Regions from separate parts of the Paenibacillus sp. FSL M8-0228 genome, predicted to be linked through region 1. Evidence: predicted binding sites of a transcription regulator. Region 1 holds the regulator's gene; each other region holds the start of a gene.
What was found. The regulator LexA, encoded in region 1, represses DNA repair genes until DNA is damaged. The targets are predictions, from matches to a motif close to CGAACATATGTTCG.
Positions count from the first base shown of each region.

Region 2: a site for LexA is predicted at 2,597-2,610, ahead of MKY98_RS08530 (YolD-like family protein). Genes of this name have one in related genera too.
Region 3: a site for LexA is predicted at 2,026-2,039, ahead of MKY98_RS16345 (YolD-like family protein). Genes of this name have one in related genera too.
Region 4: a site for LexA is predicted at 2,428-2,441, ahead of dndB (DNA sulfur modification protein DndB). Genes of this name have one in related genera too.

Region 1 covers NZ_JBBOXA010000001.1:3,202,286-3,207,297, reverse strand. Annotated here, with positions in the region: gene MKY98_RS14145 (GNAT family N-acetyltransferase) at 1-330, opposite strand, end outside; gene MKY98_RS14140 (hypothetical protein) at 560-700, opposite strand; gene MKY98_RS14135 (hypothetical protein) at 741-905, opposite strand; gene MKY98_RS14130 (hypothetical protein) at 1,141-1,443, opposite strand; gene lexA (transcriptional repressor LexA) at 1,727-2,353, opposite strand; gene MKY98_RS14120 (LysM peptidoglycan-binding domain-containing protein) at 2,541-2,909, shown strand; gene MKY98_RS14115 (DUF896 domain-containing protein) at 3,018-3,224, shown strand; gene MKY98_RS14110 (hypothetical protein) at 3,345-3,854, shown strand; gene MKY98_RS14105 (HAD family hydrolase) at 4,010-4,804, shown strand; gene MKY98_RS14100 (1,2-dihydroxy-3-keto-5-methylthiopentene dioxygenase) at 4,904-5,012, opposite strand, start outside.
Region 2 covers NZ_JBBOXA010000001.1:1,821,849-1,826,860, forward strand. Annotated here, with positions in the region: gene MKY98_RS08515 (hypothetical protein) at 1-342, shown strand, start outside; gene MKY98_RS08520 (hypothetical protein) at 727-945, shown strand; gene MKY98_RS08525 (hypothetical protein) at 1,598-2,488, opposite strand; gene MKY98_RS08530 (YolD-like family protein) at 2,650-2,985, shown strand; gene MKY98_RS08535 (hypothetical protein) at 3,085-3,540, opposite strand; gene MKY98_RS08540 (zinc-ribbon domain-containing protein) at 3,537-4,205, opposite strand.
Region 3 covers NZ_JBBOXA010000001.1:3,672,518-3,677,529, forward strand. Annotated here, with positions in the region: gene cysK (cysteine synthase A) at 263-1,201, shown strand; gene MKY98_RS16345 (YolD-like family protein) at 1,639-1,986, opposite strand; gene MKY98_RS16350 (serine hydrolase domain-containing protein) at 2,841-4,067, opposite strand; gene MKY98_RS16355 (response regulator) at 4,367-5,012, shown strand, end outside.
Region 4 covers NZ_JBBOXA010000001.1:5,796,848-5,801,859, forward strand. Annotated here, with positions in the region: gene MKY98_RS26245 (tetratricopeptide repeat protein) at 512-934, shown strand; partial or broken gene MKY98_RS26250 (cell wall hydrolase) at 1,387-1,814, opposite strand; gene MKY98_RS26255 (helix-turn-helix domain-containing protein) at 2,111-2,377, shown strand; gene dndB (DNA sulfur modification protein DndB) at 2,505-3,599, shown strand; gene dndC (DNA phosphorothioation system sulfurtransferase DndC) at 3,589-5,012, shown strand, end outside.

The DNA.
Region 1 (5,012 bases):
TGCTCCGATTCCCTTGTGTCTCCAGTCTTTAGCAACGGCAATATCCTCAATTAGAGCATAGCCGTTCCAATTAGTACAAAGTTTAATTTTCCCAACACAGTCGTTCTCATCATAATATAAGAAAATAGATTTTCCTTGTTCATTAATATAACTGATATCGACGTCATCATCCTCATACTGTTTAAAATATGGTTCGGGAAAACTTTCTTCTATATATGTCCAATTGTTGTTCTCGTATTTAGGTATAATCCTTCCTGACACTATAAAGCCGTTATTCTCATTTGACTTCTTAAAATCCCCCATATTTGAAAGTGACAATTTAATTATCATGGCTTGTCTCCTCCTGGTTTAATTTCTCTATGCACACTATTCTTAAAGAGAACCACGTTTTCCTGTCTGTTAGATTTATAAAAAGAGTAAAATGGTAGCGACTGTTCAACTATGTGTGATATTTTAGATCCCCTTCGCTTGCTTAAATGATTCATAGCAGTAGTTAGGTGTGCTGTTTAACACAAAAAAGCAGGAAGAATTCCTCCCGCTTTTTGCATGGAAACAATTATTAACGTCTGCGTTGTCTATCGTTTACGCTAAACAAATTAACAGCCAGTGCGTTACCTCTTGCACGTGCAGTGGCTCTTTGATTGGAACGGATGTTCAATCTTCTTCTTCTTAAATCACGTCTGCAATGTCTTCTGCTCATAATATCACCTCCCTTCAAGAAATGAAGGTGCGGTTGAATCTTAGTGGCGTTTATGCTTACGCTTGGAAATTTTGATATTCAAGGCATTGGTTGCTAGTGCATTTCCGCTTCCTGTTTTAGCAGCTGCGGCTTGAAAGACTTTAACGACCAGATATCTGTTTTTCCCGATGCGATGCTTATACGTTTTAACTCTATTTCTGATCATCTGCATATCTCCTTTGCTTAGTTCTGCTATATACATATGTCAATTGTGATAGTAATGTATCAGCATAAATCTATTAGAAGCAAAAAGAAGCTAGTACCTATATCCCTAAAGGTTAACAAAAAAACTCATGCGAACCTGTCTTCGCCTTTTCAACTTTACGTTGCAGGAGATGTTACAGGCAGGTCGGCATGAGTCTAATGTGTAGAATAAAGATAATATGCAGTTTGTATGAAAATTATTTACTATTAAGGGTGTTAAGTTTTTTTTCGTAGTACGCCTCTTGGGCAAGAATATGATTCAGTTGTTCTGAGAGCTGTTTATATTCTTGGCTGGCCTCTGGGTAATTATTTCTTTCGGAAATTACAGCTTCAAGTTGCTTTTCTAAATACCTGAAATGGATGAGTATTTGTATGTACTGAATACGATCGTAGGTTGTTATGTGTGATTTCTCTTCTGCATACAAATGATCCATTGTTGGAACTGCACAGCTTATGACGATAAATATCATAACAAACGCTGAAATTATTATTTTTTTCATTTAATTCCTCCTACAGAGCTATGAGTAATTAATATACCATATTTAGCTAAAAGAAAGAACGATCTATTAGTTTTGCCCATAACAGTATAGCTGTTCAAGATCAGTGGGGGATTATTTGAGATGATGAGGCTGATTTTATAGTAGATACAATAGGAATAGGTTGCTAAAAGGAAAGAATAGTTGTGAGATACATAGTAAGCATAATAACAATACAAAACCGGCTTGCCCTAGGCAGCCGGTTTTGTATTAGGGGATAGAATAACGGGGAAGGAAGAACGAGAAATCAGTGGAAGTCCCGGAAGAGTCCTACAACTTTGCCCAAAATACTGACGTGTGTCAGACGAAGCGGTTCAAAGGCTGGATTTTCAGGTTGAAGCCGGATATGATCTTTTTCTTTGTAGAAGGTTTTAACTGTAGCTTCGTCTTCATCTGTCATAGCTACAACAATATCGCCATTATCAGCGGTCTGCTGCTGACGTACGATTACATAGTCTCCGTTAGCAATCCCAGCCTCAATCATGCTTTCGCCTACAACAGATAACATGAATATTTTATCCTCACCAACAAAGTGTTGGGGAAGAGGAAAGTAATCTTCAATATTTTCTGTCGCCGTAATAGGAAGACCAGCGGTTACTTTGCCGACGACGGGGACACGACTAATGGAGTAATTAATCAAGTTGCTGTTATCCGATTCGTCTTGACCGAGTAACTCAATAGCCCGTGGTTTTGTAGGATCGCGGCGAATGAGTCCTTTTTTCTCTAAACGATCCAAATGACCGTGAACCGTAGAACTGGAGGCCAATCCGACAGCCTCGCCTATTTCGCGTACAGAAGGGGGGTATCCCTTTAGACGCACTTCATTGCGGATAAATTCAAGAATGGCCTGCTGGCGGCTCGAAATCTTAGACATACCGTATCAACCCCATTTAGTAACGTTTGGGAAAATTATAGCATAGAACCTCCGTTCGTACAAACATAAGTTCTAAATAATCCCTAAAAATAATTGCGAACTTTTGTTCTCTTTTCTATTGAACAAAACAAACGTTCGTGTTATATTGTGAAAACATAAGAACAAACGTTTGGAGGACACAACCATGATGAAATATAGCACCTATCAAAGTATTTTTCCAATGAATATAGAAAATTTACAGGAGACCCGAAAAGAGGGTAGGGCGCGTTTTATGCAGATTATTACCCATACTCTTTTACTTAAGCTTCTTATTATAATGATTGTTGCTTGGATTGCAGGAGCAGGTGTACTTACGGTTTTCGCGGCTCCTTCAGCTTCCAAGGAAGAAGTGACTAAACTGACAGTACAACCTGGGGATACGTTGTGGCAGATTGCCGCGAATCATAAACCGGAACGAATGGATACACGGGTATATATAGAAGGAATTGTGCGGATTAACGGTTTAGAGGATCGGGGAGTGCAGGCAGGTCAGGTACTCAAGCTTCCTGACTTATGATCTATAGACTATTAGAGCTTGTCAGGGAGCGTAATGCGGGAGCCTTGACAAGCTCTTTTCTACATGTCAAAGTGTATTATATCTTTGCTTTTATGGAGGGGACACAATTTGGATATAGACAGCTTGGTACAGCGCATTAATGAATTAGCGCGCAAAGCAAAATCCGAGGGATTAACAGAAGAGGAAACCACAGAACGTGCCAACCTTCGGGAAATTTATTTAGGTAACATTCGCCGTAATTTTCGGCAGCAGCTAGAAACGATTGAATTTGTGGACGATGATACATCGAAGGGAAATGACGGGCTGAAGCATTAATGTTGTTAAAGCGCCCAAGCCTGCAATTTGCCTTTTGTTTTAGGTACCTCTCATGGTATCTATATAGATCAGCTTTGAGGCAATTGTTTTAATGTAATATATCTGGGAAGGAATTGAGAGATGGCCCGATCATTTGAAAGAAAAGTACGCAAAAACACAGCGCATTTAAATAAATCGCGCAAAAAGCAAGGTATTCAAACCATTAGCGGCGCAGGTTCTGCAATGGATATTTTCCGTGGACGTAACATTACTGTGCCAATTATGCTGGCTGGTCTTTCTGTATTGTACATGCTTATGAGTTACTTTTTGACTAAGACCGGTATGCGAGGGATGGATTGGCTTGTATTCGGCCTGTACTTGATGCTGGCTGTTATCTTTTTTATCCGTCGTCCTTATCTGAAAGTGGGAAAGGATACTCTCTATATGCTGAAAGGTGGTAGGGAACGTCCAATGACCGCTGGGGACATGAAAGCCATCAAGATTGAAAAGGGTTACGTAACCGTTGAAAGAAAAGGTAAGGGTGGTAATTTTATTTTCACAAAATCATTAGGTCGCTATGACACGGATGCCATTGCAGAGCGACTTGAGAAGTTTGCGCTATCCAATCAGATACAGGTTGACAAGAAATAACTGATTTAGCCTGTAGCTCTGTAACAAAGGCCGTATGATGTTATTTCATATAACATGCTACGGCCGCTTGCTTAATATGGGCACACATAACGATTCAAATGCTTAATCAAGCAAATAGGCGTACATATACTGTGGAAAGAGAGTGGATAATTCAGATGACGATTCAGGCGGTAATGTTTGATCTTGATGATACCCTTTTGTGGGATGAACGTAGTGTAGAAGAGGCATTTGATGCAGCGTGTCAAACAGGCTCCCGTGAAGCAGGTGTTGATCCAAAAGCTCTGGAGGAAGCCGTACGTAAAGAAGCACGCGCTTTGTATGAATCCTATGAAACCTTTAGTTTTACTCAAATGATCGGCATCAATCCGTTTGAAGGATTGTGGGCGAATTTTACAGCAGGTGAGCAGCCTGAATTCCGTCAATTGGAACAGTTGGCCCCTGTTTATCGAAAGGAATCATGGCGCAGAGGACTCCAGCAACTAGGGATAGATAATGAGAAGTTGGCGGAAAAGCTGGCTACCCAATTTGCTTCGGAAAGACGCGCGCGTCCCCATGTATATGAAGAAACGTTTGAAATTCTAGAACAATTGAAGGGACAGTACAAGCTGTTATTGTTGACAAACGGTTCCCCTGATTTACAACAGGAGAAACTGGATGGAGTTCCTCAATTAGCTCCTTTCTTTGATCATGTGGTCATTTCAGGTTCATTTGGTCGAGGCAAGCCGGATCCGTCTATATTCCAACATGCGTTGGGGCTTCTTGGTATTGAGCCCGAACATGCTTTAATGGTAGGAGATAAGCTGACGACTGATATTCAAGGAGCGTTGGCAGCAGGTGTTCACTCGGTGTGGGTGAACCGAAACGCCAAAACCAATACCACAGAGATCAAGCCGAAGTTTCAAATCAAGCATCTGTCTGAATTGGATGGAATTATTCAGTCGTTAAAGTAAGAAATCTACACCTTTAGAAACGAGTATTAAGAAAACTCCCTTCGCTCGATTGTCACAGAGCAGAGGGAGTTTTTTATTTACACAAGGATAAATTCGTAATTATGCTTTAATGAAGGTTGGATCTTCGAACGGTTCCGCAATCCAGCCATTTTCTTCAATGAACAAGCGGACTGCCACGATCTTTTGATTCTCCATTAAAGTGAAGAAG
Region 2 (5,012 bases), 1.4 Mb from region 1:
TTAGTTTTATCACAATCGGTAATTTTTAAAGATGACACGGCATATACAGATGTATCTATTATAGGGAAAAGAGTGAAATTTTCAATTAATGGTTTAGAAAATCCTTTTAATGCTAATTATTATAATCGTTTGGCCTGGACAAGTGATGAAAATACACCGAGTATAGAAAATACGTTATCAGTAAAAATTGCCCCAAAAACAGGGAGTCTTTACGGTTCCTCCAGCTATGAGAACCTTTCTCTGATAAAACAAAAAATCACCTCTGATTCAAAAGTATATGGATGGATTCAATTAGAATCAAAAGAGTGGGCTAAAGCAGGATCAGCTATAATTAAATATTAAAAAATCCTTAACGTTTGAAGTAAGTGAATACTCTAGATAAATTGAAAAGCTCTGCTAACCTTAATTGGTCGGCAGAGCTTTTTTCGTTGATCAGTTTGAATTTAGAGTAGATGTGACAAAGGACTCCGCTGGTATGTAACTAGTATGGAGTCCTTTGTTGTTTATTATTTTATTCCAATCTTAAAGGTATATAGTCTTAACGGTTGCTGAATGGTCCTCTATTAATATAGTGGTTGTTGTTATCATAAAACGGGGGTTTATTATATGTATAATTTTATAAAAAATTGAAAAGTTATCTGTTCTTTTGTCTAAAACCCCATTACATACTATATTTATGATACGATTCGTGTGTTACATAAATTCAATTAATTGGAGGGATTTATTATGAAAAAATTATTATCTGTTGCCGTTACGTCTATTCTAGCTGTCACCATGGTGACCCCAGCTTTTGCTTCTGAAGTTAGTCATGCTGTAGTTCCAGCCTCAACAGACGCAACATACAACATAAAATCTGTAACTCCATTTGCTGAGCCGGTAACAAAGATGTCTACAGAGAAGCAGAATCAAAAGCATCGCTTCAATCAATTTACTATTACACGTTAAATGGTGTGAACAGCTATACTATATCAGATGAGGCATTCAATATTTCCGGAGGAAATGTAAATATTACATTAGTTCAATATTTAGAAGATAGTCGTTACAATCCTGTTGTTAGCTACCAATTAGTGGGGTGGGGAAATAATAGTCATGAGCAAATAATTTCAGTTCCAGGGACATTTACTAATCTGAATACAACAAGAACTTTTTACAATGTTAAGCCAGGAACATATAAGTTAAGAATCGGTAATGTGGGAGAACTAAGTCCTTTATGGGGAAATGGATATCTTACTTATTGATTTTTAAGTATGTGAAAAGTTTCTTTAACTATGAAATACCTCGTGGAACATATCAGAGGCGATTGAAAAAGTCCCTTTGTTGCAAAAGGTAAAGTTACTCATGAAAAATGAGGAGTCTGTACCTTTTTTCTGCCAACAGCATAGAACCCTGAGATAAAGACAGGAAGGCGCACAGAGGACATAAAGGCGGGGCTACTGGCTTTGGAACAAGACAACAATATTGCATGGGATAACAAGAGCGATACCCGCCACATCATGATAATAGAGGGCTGGGATCGCGATCAAAAGATCGTTACGCCTCCTGGCTGCAAATAGGTACTATACAGAATAAAACAACCCCGGATTGCTCCGGGGTTGTTTTATTCGAGACCAAATTGTGCTTTTGCTTGTAGTTTGTTGCCTTGGAATGTGAAAACGGCATTTGCACCAGGTCCGACTTCACCTTTATACGAATACATTACAGTATAAAATTCGTCTCCTTTTTCACCAACCTCTGAAACAGCCTCACCGGGACCACCGATAATTTTCGCAACTTCCTCATAAGTCATTCCATTTTTAATGTTGTTATATTTAGCTTTGGTAATAATTCCGAGGTTTGGCGATTCTGCTACTGTCCGACCCTCTATTTTTCCGTTATATAGTTTCCAATGGGCTTCTCCCTTAACACCACGGGAACCAAGTTCACCCTTAAAGGTAACTATATCCCCCTGGTTAAGACCATTTAATTCTGAACGATCTGAAACTTTTACAACAATAACATCCCCGAGTTTTTTCTTTTCAGCGCTAATATCTGACCATGATTCACCGTTGTAATCTGCTGGTTTACCATAGACATAAAGGCTGCTTGATCCAGCTTCAATAACAACGCCTGACCATGAAACAACTTGATTTCTTACACTGTCGAATGCTTCCCCTTGCTTGGATACTGGCAATGCAAAGAGAGCAGATGAAAACTTATCAAAAGGAAGCGATGTGTCAATCAATGTTTTTTTAGCATCAGTCTGTCCCTTTTGAACTGGTTCAGTAGTAACTTCGTTCCCTTTAACAGGTGTGGTAGCTACCGGTTTGGAATTAGTTTCGGTTGGTTTCTGAGTGTCAGCGACTGATATTCCAATAATAAATACTAGGAAAGCACCTAAACCAAAGAGAAACATTTTCTTAGCCTTGCCGTTCTTTTTTATTAAAGCTATAGCCCACAAAACAAAAAACACAAAAAAAGCCAGCAAAGCAATCACAGCAATTGCAGTCATTACATAACCCCTATCTATTGGTAATGTTATAGTAAAATTAGTATATATGACCTAGGAATAATTTTCTAGAACAAAAGTCTTAGAAGTAGAAAACAAAAGCCCTTGTAAGGAACATACGTTCGGGATATAATTTGAACATATTACATCAGGAGGCTACATACATGTCTAAAAAACTAGAAGATAACGGATTATGGGAAAGCAGTCGCATTATCATACCAGAGCATAAAGAGGCTTATCTGAAGCTAATGAAAGACCGTCAGCGGCGCGGTAAACCGGAGTTGGATGACCAAGAGGTACAATTAATCGAGCATGCTCTAATAGAGTCTTACAATTCACGTCAGCCTGTGACAGTGGTTGTTTTCAGTCCGTTTGACGATGCGGAGTTAACAGGTGTGGTTACATCAATAAACACCGCTAGACGTGAAGTAAAACTATTTCGTGATGAGGATGATTTTAGTTGGATTAAGCTAGAGGATATTATATCAGCTATTGTATAGTCCCCTAAAAAGGAACGGGCTCACTGAGCCTTCTTCGAACAATGGATTTTTGAGCAGTAAAAAGAGCCTTCGATTTCTCCCGAAGACTCCGCATGTGGACTAATCTTGAATTGCTGTTACGACTCCATTTTCGAAATAGATGTACTTGTAATGATCATAGACCCATTGTTCGTTTACACCGTAAGTAGTAGTGTTCTTATTAATATGTTTGGGTAGTCCCCATTTTGAATAAGTTACTTCCTGTTCAGACATACCAATTTGGGGAGCGAGTTTTTCGGGCGGGATATCCTCGTAATATCCAATCTTGGTGAAGGTGTTGACTCCAAGGCTTTCATCCTTTGAAATAAGCTTGTCATTCTTTAGGTAATAAATTGTGCCGTTATCAGCATGTAATTCTGTACCAATTAGGATAACAGGCCAGGTATAAGTGCTTTCATCTTGAGAATTAAAGGAGAGTACCTTGGTTACTTCTCCATTTTTAAAAGTCAGTTTCTCGTAACCTGATTCATCTTCCCAAATGCCTTGAAAGCTATTATACAAAGAAGCTTGAGTCAAATATTGTATTGAGTCCTGATAGTCTTTACTTGCATGAATAATTCTTTTGCTTCACGAAAGTTATACGCCCTAAATTGTTTAACTCCTTCCCGATAATTCGCTTCTCTCAGTAAATTAGAGGAATCTTTATAATCTTGGATTGGTTCAAGTAATTCAATTGCCGAAGCGTAGTTACCTTGGGAGGAATTTTGCTTTGCCAGTAAGTATATTGATTCTGTTTTTAGCTTGACACTATCTTTGTAGTTGACTAAATTGATAAACAATTCAATAGCCTTTTCGTATTCTTTATTTTTTAGAAGGTGTTGTGCCTTTAGATAATTTGTTTCATTAATCAACTCATCGGAATCTTTGTACCCATCCAAATTGGTGAAGGTGGCTTGAGTTGCTTTGTCAAATTCACCGTTATTCATTAATGACTTGGCCTGAATATAACTGATATAGGGAGCTGCGATTAAAAAGCCTACGATAATAAGGCATAAAATAAGAAATGGAGCAATTGAGATAATAATTTTCTTTCTATAGCTGATCTCTTTAGGAATCGGACCATCATTCCTAATTTCGGATGTTTTTTCTTGCGGTGCTGTATTGATAGTTACTTCCCTTCCGCAATAATTACAGAAGGCGCTTCCTTTGGGTATTTCTTTCCCACATTTATCACAGAGCATTCTTTTTTACTCCTGCCTTTCCTGGAACTCTGCTGCTTCATAAAAAGTAGTCTATCAAACATAGGAATATTTTTCTAGGTCTAATTACATGAGAAGAATTCGGATAACCTGTCTATAAATAAATCTAACGAGGTGATGCATAGATGCATATTGAATTTATTACATCTGATTCTACTGATATTACGAGCCGCTTGTTATGAGTATAATTATAAAAAATATGGAAGTGTACAGCGTGACAGGCGTTATGTAAGAATTTCAACGGAAGAACAGACGTGCAAGATCATCTGGAAAGATCATCGTTTGAAATTGCTGACCAATGATGATGTTACAAAATACTTGATAATGATTTTTAGGGAATTTCTTAGAGACATTCTTAGTAAAACAATAATGGCTACTGGAGTATGAAAATAGCTTATTTCTAGAGTCAGGTGATCAATATTGAAAGGAGGTTGTTTTAACCGCCCTTGTGAATTCGGAAAGTAGTTTGCGTAAATACATAGTAGAAATGACTACAGGCCGACGAGCTGCTTTGGTTCTGGGTGGGGGGCAAGTCTAACAGTTGTCCTAAAGGAGGTATTGGATGAGGAAAAGAAAGGCGAATGTTAATCGCCAAAGAAACATCATATATAATAGAAGAAAAAATTTAGGCTTTCGGTAAAATGTGATACCATCCATGATACCGAAAGCTTTGAAGACTAAAGAAAAATCGTTAATTTAGCTGTGCGCACAAATACATACATCCTGTAATTAAGCGGATTCTCGTTTCGTTTGCACCTAATCCAAATCGAGATGGAAGGCAGTATCGGT
Region 3 (5,012 bases), 470 kb from region 1:
TTTTGCCTTCTACTAAATACAAATTCGTTATCCGCCGACCACTAGGTTAGCGGGTAAAAGGATACACTGTATACATTCTTAATGACTCTCAGGTTCTGAATAAGCTTGGACTACTTTTTTATGAGTAGTACCTTAGGTTTAAACTGTTCCATCCGTTCCCGCTCCTCACTATGAATTAACAGGACATGGTTATGAAGGAAAATTCGTGATAATATCTATGTCATAGTAAGTAGATATGAATTAATTGTTTGGAGGGATAATTTTGACTAAAATTCACCAAAAGTTGACTGAATTAATTGGAAATACTCCTTTGCTAGCACTGTTGAACTACAGCCAAATCCAAAATATTGAGGCAAACGTGGTAGCTAAGTTGGAATATTTCAATCCGGCTGGTAGCGTTAAGGACCGCATTGGATATGCTATGATTAAAGACGCTGAGGAGAAAGGCTTAATCAATAAAGACTCCGTTATTATCGAACCAACAAGTGGAAATACTGGAATCGGACTTGCATTTGCAGCTGCGGCTCTTGGATATAAACTTATAATTACACTTCCTGAAACGTTTAGTATCGAACGTCGCAAGCTTTTGACTGCGTTCGGTGCTGAGCTTGTGTTAACACCGGGATCCGAGGGGATGAAAGGCGCTATCAAGCGTGCTGAACTATTGGCTGCCGAAACACCAAACTCTTTCATACCACAGCAGTTTAGCAATCCTGCCAATCCAGAAATCCACCGCAAAACTACAGCTGTAGAAATCTGGCATGATACGGATGGCGGTGTAGATATTTTTATTGCGGGCGTAGGTACAGGTGGAACTATTTCGGGCGTTGGCCAGGGATTGAAGGAACGAAAACCTTCTGTAAAAGTGATAGCCGTCGAACCGTTCGATTCACCAGTGCTGTCTGGGGGTACTCCAGGTTCACATCAACTACAAGGACTCGGTGCTGGTTTCATTCCAAATAACTTTAATGAAGAATATGTGGATGAGGTTTTCAAAGTTAAAAACGAAGATGCATTTGAAACTGCACGCCTGCTTGCCAAAACAGAAGGGCTGCTTGTTGGTATTTCTTCTGGGGCTGCGGTTTATGCAGCAACACAAATTGCGAAGCTTCCAGAAAACAAAGGCAAGACGATCGTGGTCATATTACCTGATACAGGTGAGCGTTATTTGTCCACTCCGCTTTTCTCAGACGTAGAATAATAACAAAAGAGACAGGAATCCCGCTGCCTCTTTTGTTAATTTTCCAAGTACACAAGCAAGAGCTCATAGAATTGTTTCATTAACCTGAATTGATTTCTTTCTTCGCTAGCGGTCCATTTTTTGCACAACAAATGGACCGTTAGTGAAGAAAAAGTTACCTTGGTCCAGCGCGATGTTGTTGGAGCTCATCAGGATTTTCTGTAAAAGTAGGCTTCCCCATAGTAGTCTTGTACCAATCTGTATGCCTCTTTCTTTAACTTGATGCGGGTGTAGTGCATCGTCATCAGGAAGTTTTCGATTGCGATATGAGGATTGATCTGCTCAGCTAAAACACTAGCATCAAATGCTCCTAGAAAGACTTCGGCTGAATTGTCGTAGATAAGGCAGCTGAGACATTTCTTGTTTGTTGAATAACATCAGTAGAATATTTACTACCCTTAGATTTTTGCTAGATACTTGCTGAAAATGATATCCTCCAACTTGATCCAACTAAAATCATCCTCGCCACGAAACAGTTTCACTTCCCTGCGAGCAGTATTTATAGACGTGATTACACCTGTGAGTTCTTCGTCATCGAACGGGCTAAAAACCACTAGTGTTATAGGTTGACGTGTGTTGTAGGACTCTATAAGCGCTTGCTCGATCAACTGGACTTCCTGATCGTCAAGTTCCGGCTTGCCTCTCCGCTGACGGTCTTTCATGAGTTTTAAGTATGCTTCCTTGTGTTCTGGTATGATAATCCTGCTGCTTTCCCATAAGCCGTTACCTTCTAATTTTTTCGACATGTATGTAGCCTCCTGATGTATTATGTAGAAATTATATTCCGAACATACGTTCTAGACAAGGCTTTTTATATACCGAATCCAAAACTTTTGTCCTAGAAAAATATTCCTAGGTCTGATAGACTAGACGAAAATACAAAATCAGAGGGATAAAATGAAAATTTTGGAGCATTAAAATTGGCTAACCACCGCATATTCACCTGGTTAGATCAAGTTTTGAATAATGATTAAGTTTCTTTCCCTCAAATTCATCTCCTATATTGTCCCATACGATTGTATCGACATTATTCCATGCATCTTTCGAATTGTCATATCGCTAGTCTCCATAAAATAAGTTTTAGACGGACTTTGAAATTGGAACAGTGACAACCAGTACGAGAAAATAATGTCCTAGACTGTCGCTGTTCCATTGAACTAACGTATCCCGTTAGCGGAATAACATATACGAAATTCTGATATTTTTGTACAATAGTCTTAATGTTTGATTTTCCTTGAAGTCTTTTTTAAATAGAAATTGTAGTCTGGTGCAATATGTAGGTTAGTAATATTACGTTGTCTATACCTACTATGTATTTCTAAAAATCCATATATCTCTTCTTATTCTCTATATCGAATTTGCGTCTAACCTATTTTACGATTTTGGCGGTAAACCATCTGTTGGCGGGAGTGGTAAAGAAGTCGATAGTAGAGCTTGACCGACCGAATATAAAATACGCCGTCGTTATGCCCCTCGTGAATCTTATCTATCGTTTTATTCTGAATGCGGACATTTGTGCCTCGATTGCATGAAACGACGGTTAATCACAGCAGAAACCGACATCCGCCCTCAAATAAAGGACGCGATGTCGGCTTTAAACTTAACGGCCAAACTCCTTATTGATTATTTTATTGTGAGCAGGCTCCACTTCCGGAGCTACCGAGTTGATGCACGTTACCAAAATATGCTGCCCGCCTAGAGATCCGAAGGCTCTCGATTCAAATCCGAAAGTACCGCCAGCATGCCCCCAGTATGATTGCCCGTCAGCTGTTTTTATTTCATAAATCCCTAGTCCAACTTTACCTATAGGTGAATCTACTGTCGTGAGCATCTGGTCCATTATCTCTTGATTTAGAAGCTTTCCGCCCAACAGCGCACTGAAGAAGGTGGTCAAATCTTTGGTTGTTGAGACTATATCTCCGGCTGCATTTGCCCATGATTGATTCATCTCTGTTAAATCATACAAATGACCCGATCTGTCCATATTATATCCTGTGGCATGCTTACCTGGAATATCGTGACTATTTTCCATTACAAATGTCCCTGTCATCCCGAGCGGTTCGATCAACCGTTTCCTGATCTGCTCCGCATACGTCTCTCCTGTTACCTTCTGAATAATTTGACCGGCTAGTATAGTATTCATGTTCGAATAGTTCCAGCCCTTCCCTGGCGCATATACAGGCGGCTTAGCTAGTCCCATGCTGATAAGCTCGTCGGACGAATAGTAACGGAATGGATTTTGAGGCAAGGTAATATCTCGAAAATCAAGATCAGTATAGCTCGCAAGCCCGCTTGTATGGTTCAATAACTGACGAATCGTAATTTTGTTGCCGTCATACCCATTACCCTTTATGACCCCCGGCAGCCATTTTTCGACCGAATCATCCAGGTTCAATTTTTTCTCCTGAGCCAACTGCAATACAACGGTAGCAGTGAATGTCTTCGTGATGCTTCCAATACGGAATGAAAAATCCGGCTCCACCGGGCGTGGTACTTCGAAACTGGCTGTACCCGTAGCGTAGGACCAGCGTTCCCCATCCTGTAGCCCGCCTGCCACGACACTTGGAACTCTTTTGTTGGTAACTACTTGATCCATGACGCGTTTGACTTCTTCCCGATGCTTTCTTTTCTTTTCTTTCTCGTTGAGTTCTTTTTTGGGTTCTTTTGCGAATTCCGACGATAAAATATTGTCGGTATTGGCAGCTTTATTGATAGCTTGATAAGTTGCCGTCTGACCCTCTGCGTGGACAGTTCCATAGGCCACTGTACCCGCCAATATAGCTATTAAAGTAAGTGCAACTCCTTTTCGAATGGTGAATGATTTCATAACGCATCGCTCCTATTATTTTGAATGTTGTTCTGCTTTACCCCCTCACCTTACCTCTGATATTGTTAAATCGAACAGTGATAAAACCGTCTAGCTTTTGATGACATCGTACTTGGACTTGTCACATATACCGCATGACAAACTATCAACTGTCTTATATGACGTGCTTGCTAAGCTACGTTCTAACCGCCGTTACCCCACCCTCTTTCGCTTGACGGATCGGGAAGTTATATTGCATGATAGGTCTGAATCATTCGGAATTTGATTTGCAAAAAAATATAAGAAGGTGTGCGTAATTCGTGTTCTCGATAATGAAAAAAAGGGTCTGGTATGATTGGATACTTGTGGCCATACGAACGCTTTGGCTGGTCATTATCGCAAGCGCTGGTTTTGTCGATCCGTCATTAACCGTTGTGTCGCTTTGGGTTGTACTTTCTCTCGCTTTCGTCGTTTATCTCGTTCCATTAATCATCCTCTATAGGAAAGAAGACTGGTATCTCACAATCGAAGTCACGGTAACGGGCTTTTTTTATCTTTATTTAGCTTACGCAGCCCCGGGATTGCTTTGGTCTTTTGTTTTACTCGTGATTACTATCGGCTTGACGAGCAGTCGAAGAAACTATGTGTGGACAGGTATCCTTAGCGGAATCGTATTCCCGGTATTGAACGGTTGGATTGCTGATCGTCTCCCGTATGAGTTTATCGTTAGCTGCAGCCTTGGTTTTGCCATCGGCTTCGCGTTTAATATTTTAATTCAGTCCCATAAGCAAGCCCGAATTATTCAAGAACAAAAGCTGTTGCTGGAGCAGCATATTAAGCGGATTGAGGAACTTACGCTGATGGAGGAGCGCAGCCGGCTGTCACATGAGCTGAATGACACGATTGGCCATACGCTTACCTCGCTCATCGTCGGCGTCGAATCACTGCGATCGTCCGTACCAGATG
Region 4 (5,012 bases), 2.6 Mb from region 1:
AACAGGGATATCCGTATTTTTTAATTAGTAGAGGCAATCCAAAGGCAGATCTTAAAAACTCATAGGCTACATCACTTATTGCGCATATAAACTTAGGATCATTCTCGCGAAGAGGGGCAGTCGTTAGGTACTTAATCGATTCCTTGTGAAGCTGTTGTTTATCTTTGGCATCTCTATCATCCTTTTTTCTAAACTATATCAAGCCATATAACATACTACATGCCACGCATGGACCCTCTTGAAAATAGTACTCACATAAACTAGAACGCGCTTTCAATCTATGAATAGGCTTAAAAATTTGGTAGACTCTTCATATGAATGCCTAAAGTCAAAGACAGTGCCGAGCGCATTCCCACCTGATCATGGAGAAGAATTTACAGATCATATCATTTGGGCGATAGGCTATTTAATCGGCAATACCAGACGCCGCTGTTTTTGATGAAAACCAACAAACGATCATTGGCTAAAATTCCTTAATCTAATCCAATCGAATAGAACAGGAGAGATCGCTTTGCAGCTCTCAGATTCCACTTATTCCGCAATTAGGGCTCTATGTAAACAAGGCGATGACTTAGTGAAGGCAGGCGATCTTGATGCCGCCAAGCAAAATTGTATTGCCGCCCTCCGTTTATTGCCTGAAAATCATCAAGAATGGGAGGCCGCTACCTGGATATATGTAGCTATTGGGGATGTCGACTATCGTATGAAGAATTACGATAAGGCCTTCAAGTGCTTTTTTAATGCCGTACAGTGTCCGAAGGGGTTGGGTAATCCGTATATTCACCTTCGGCTGGGGCAGTTATATTATGAACAGGAAAACTTTGAAAAGGCGGCGGACGAGTTAACCCGGGCTTACATGGGCGCCGGTATTGATATTTTTATGGAAGACGACCCAAAATATCTTGAGTTTTTGGAGACAAACATAGAGATTTGAAATTTCAGGCTACGCAAGGGCTGATTACGGTATTTTTAAATTTTTTTACCTTCAAACCATTCCATAATATTATTTTCGAAGCTCTTTGCAAGGCGCTGTCAACAGCGGCTGGCGTCATTTCTAACGATTTCTGCAATCTGCTTGGAGTCATGAATAAAAGGACAGTTAAGGCTACTCAATGTGCCCTAACTGTCTTTTTACTAATTAGACCAAACTGTTACTGAAAAACCACCAACTAAGTATGTTATGTTCGTTTTTAGTAAGGTTGGCGGAGGCGTGGGGAGTCGCCCCCCTGTCCGAAGACTAGGTCGCAAGTTTCGCATTATTTGTGATACGGTTCAGCGTATTGAGGTCATCGGCAAAAATGCGTTGTGATTTAGGTATTTCTTACCTACAAAGTCATGCACGAGTCCCGCCGAAATAAAACTTGATCTGATGCAATCATGTAGATTTTAAAACGTACTATATACATTTTCGCATTCAATCGCAGTCGGTTCATAAAAACAATGTTTCTTCCATCGACCTACAAACGGCTGATTATACCAAGTTGGTGGACATGGTCCGGGGTTTTCATACGATCTAGCGAGTATTTGGCTGGCCAATTCCGTTCCCCATTCACAACCCGTTGTGCCAGACGGCGTTCTCTATCTCTTGCTCTTTGATAGTACATACCATGTTGTAGCGCTTCGAACGCATGCGGCTGGTTAATCATTTGGGGAATTGTCCGGATTCCTTTAAAATCGGAACAATTCGCTCTTATTCGGTTAATGCCAACAGCTCCAACAAGGAGCATGCCCATTTCGCCTTCGGCCTCAGCCTCAGCTCGAAGCAACCTTGCCAACATATCGATATCCTGTTTCCTGGATTTTACGACTGCCATTTGCTCACCTCATTTGATTTCTAGACTCATCATATTTTAGGTTAAGCAGATGTGTTACTCTGGCTAAATAAATAGAAAACGATATTAAACAGCCATTTCACTGAACCTTAGCCCATTAGTTGAGTGTCAGTGGTAAAATTCCCCCTCGAAATATGTGATACGGTTCACCGTATCATCTATAGAGCGAAAGCTGATAACACAGTGAAATGTTAGCGACAATTGTTATTGTATTTCTAAGCTATTCTTTGATATCCAATGAATGGCGCAATACCAAACTTTAAGGTGGTGTTCGATCCATGAATGTTACGAACAGCAAAGCAAAAGCGATGGAGATGTTTCTCAAATCACAAAGAGAGCGGCTTACTCCGGAGGATGTGGGCTTGGAGTTTACGAGCGGGAAACGGAAGTCGCCTGGCTTAAGGCGCGAGGAAGTCGCCGTACTAGCAGGTGTAAGCGTCACCTACTATACATGGCTTGAACAAGGGTGGGATCTGACCCCTTCCAGAGATGTGCTCCAAGATAAAGCACTATGTCTTGGGAAGTGTTATCACCTTTATCTTTAAGTTATTTTGATAATTATCTCCCTTTTTCGTCAATTTTCTAATATAAATATTGAACATCCGTTCGTATTGGAGTAAAATCAAACTACATTCATTAATATTACGTACGTAATAAAGGAGAATGCTCTATATGAACTTTAGTTATAGTTTTCCCGCTCTCCGTGGAATTCAAGCAGGGAGAGAATTCTATACAGTGATGTGCCCGCTCAGGCTGATCCCAAGGATATTTCTGTTTGATGAAGAAGAGATTCCCGCTGTACACCGGGCTCAGCGTCTTATGAATAAATCAAGAATTCCGGATATAACCAACTATATTCTTGAGAATCCAAAGGACTACATATTTTCTTCGTTAACGGCATCTGTAGATGGGGAATTAGTCTTTCAGGAGCATTCCAGCGAGCTTAAAGATATAGGATATCTCTCGATCTCACTTGATTCAAAGTTTTTAATTAATGACGGTCAACACAGGAGAGCGGCTATTGAAGAAGCTTTGAAGATTGCTCCAGAACTCGGTGATGAAACCATTTCTGTAGTCTTTTTTCATGATTTAGGGCTTGTGCGTTCTCAGCAAATGTTCTCCGATCTTAATCGACATGCAGTGAACACAACTTCTTCTATCGGTATACTTTACGATCACCGCGATCAAATGTCTCTCATAACAAAGGGAGTAATTTCAGAGATCCCCTTGCTGGATCGATACACCGATCGGGAAAAGGTGAACCTTTCAAAGAATTCTCCTAAATTATTTGCATTAAACCATATATTCAATACGAATTGCAGACTTCTAGGCAAGCGGAAAGGCGAGACGATCTCTGAGCAAGAAAAGGAATTCGTAAATGAATTCTGGATTCTTTTAATTGCTACTATTAATGAATGGCAGCAGGTGCTGAGGAAGAAAACATCACCTAGAGATTTACGGGCAAATTCTATAGTTGCTCATGGTGTTTTCTTAGAAGCTATAGGTATTATAGGTCACTATCTATATTTCTATCATCCAGATGAGTGGCAGAAATATATTGAGAAATTAAAACATATTGACTGGCACAGGGATAATAAAGAAGATTGGCAAGGTCGTGCCTACAGCCATACTGGTCGTATTAATAAGAACAATCAGACTGTTCAACTAACAGCCAATCTCATTAAGAATAAAATTGGACTCCCTCTTACAGAACAAGAACAAAAAATAGAAGATAAATTTAAGGAGGTCTTTCCTCTTGGAACTTAATATTTTTAACACTGGCAGTAAATTTAATGAATCCAGAGAATTGGTGAAAGAAGTATATCTATCTGATGATCGTCCCTGGGTAATTGGCTTTAGCGGAGGTAAAGATTCCACTGCTCTGGTTCAAATAGTATTTCAGGCATTAAGCGAACTTCCACCTAACCAATTAAATAAAAAAGTATATGTGATTTCTTCGGATACTCAGGTTGAAACACCACTTATTATTGATAAAATTACCCGCACCTTAGGAAGAATTCAGACTCGAGCTCTTGAAATGGGACTTCCTATTGAAACTCAAAAAGTAAGACCAAAAGCCGAGCAAACATTCTGGGCTTCTATTATTGGCAAAGGGTATCCAACTCCACGTCAAAAATTCAGATGGTGCACTGACCGGCTAAAAATTGAACCTGCTAACAGATTCATTCTTGAAAAAGTAGATCAGTTTGGTGAAGTTGTAATGCTTCTTGGGGTCCGAGATTCCGAAAGCTCTACTCGAGCCGCTGTCATGCAGTCACATACTATAGAAGGGAAAAATTTAATGCGGCACTCCACCCTGCGGAATGCCTTTGTATTTGCACCGATCAGATCATTTAATGTAGACGACATCTGGGAATTCCTGCTCCAATATCCTTCACCTTGGGGCGATGATAATAATGAACTACTGCAATTGTACCAAGATTCCAGTAGTGAATGCCCACTGGTTGTAGATAAAGAAATCAAGGAAAGTGCGGGTTCATGCGGAAACAGTCGATTTGGATGTTGGACTTGCACAGTTGTAAATGAAGATAAAGCACTGAGTGGATTTATTAATAGCGGTGTAGAATGGCTAACTCCACTCTATGAGTTCAGAAATTACCTCGTGAATATTCGTGAAGATCGTTCTAAACGTCAAAAACATAGAATGAATGGTGAAGTTTATCTGACAACGAATCTCGGAGGAGTTAATGAAGAGAACATTAGAGCGAGCAAATATAAAAGCATCAAAAAATCCGAGATCAAACAATTTATAGAAGATAACAATATAAATCTGGCAACAATTGAAAAACTTGATGTATTTGTTGAAGATGAAGATGGAAAGTTCAAGCGTTTCGGGGTGGGCCCTTTCACCTTAAATGCTCGAGAAGAGATTCTCAGAGAACTACTTAGAACCCAGAAAAAAGTTCGGGAACTTTATGATCCAAATATCGAGCTCATTACTTTTGAGGAACTTAAGGAAATCCGTAAATACTGGCATAACGATCTTCAATGGGAAGATCGCCTCCCTCGAATTGTTGAAGAGGAAACCGGAGAAATCTATGATTGGCATAAAGATGACCGCCCTGTATTTAAAGAAGATCAGATTACTGATTTAGAGACACTCTGTCAGGAAGAAGGGGTAAACTTGAATCTGCTTAAAAAGCTAATTGCAGTAGAGAA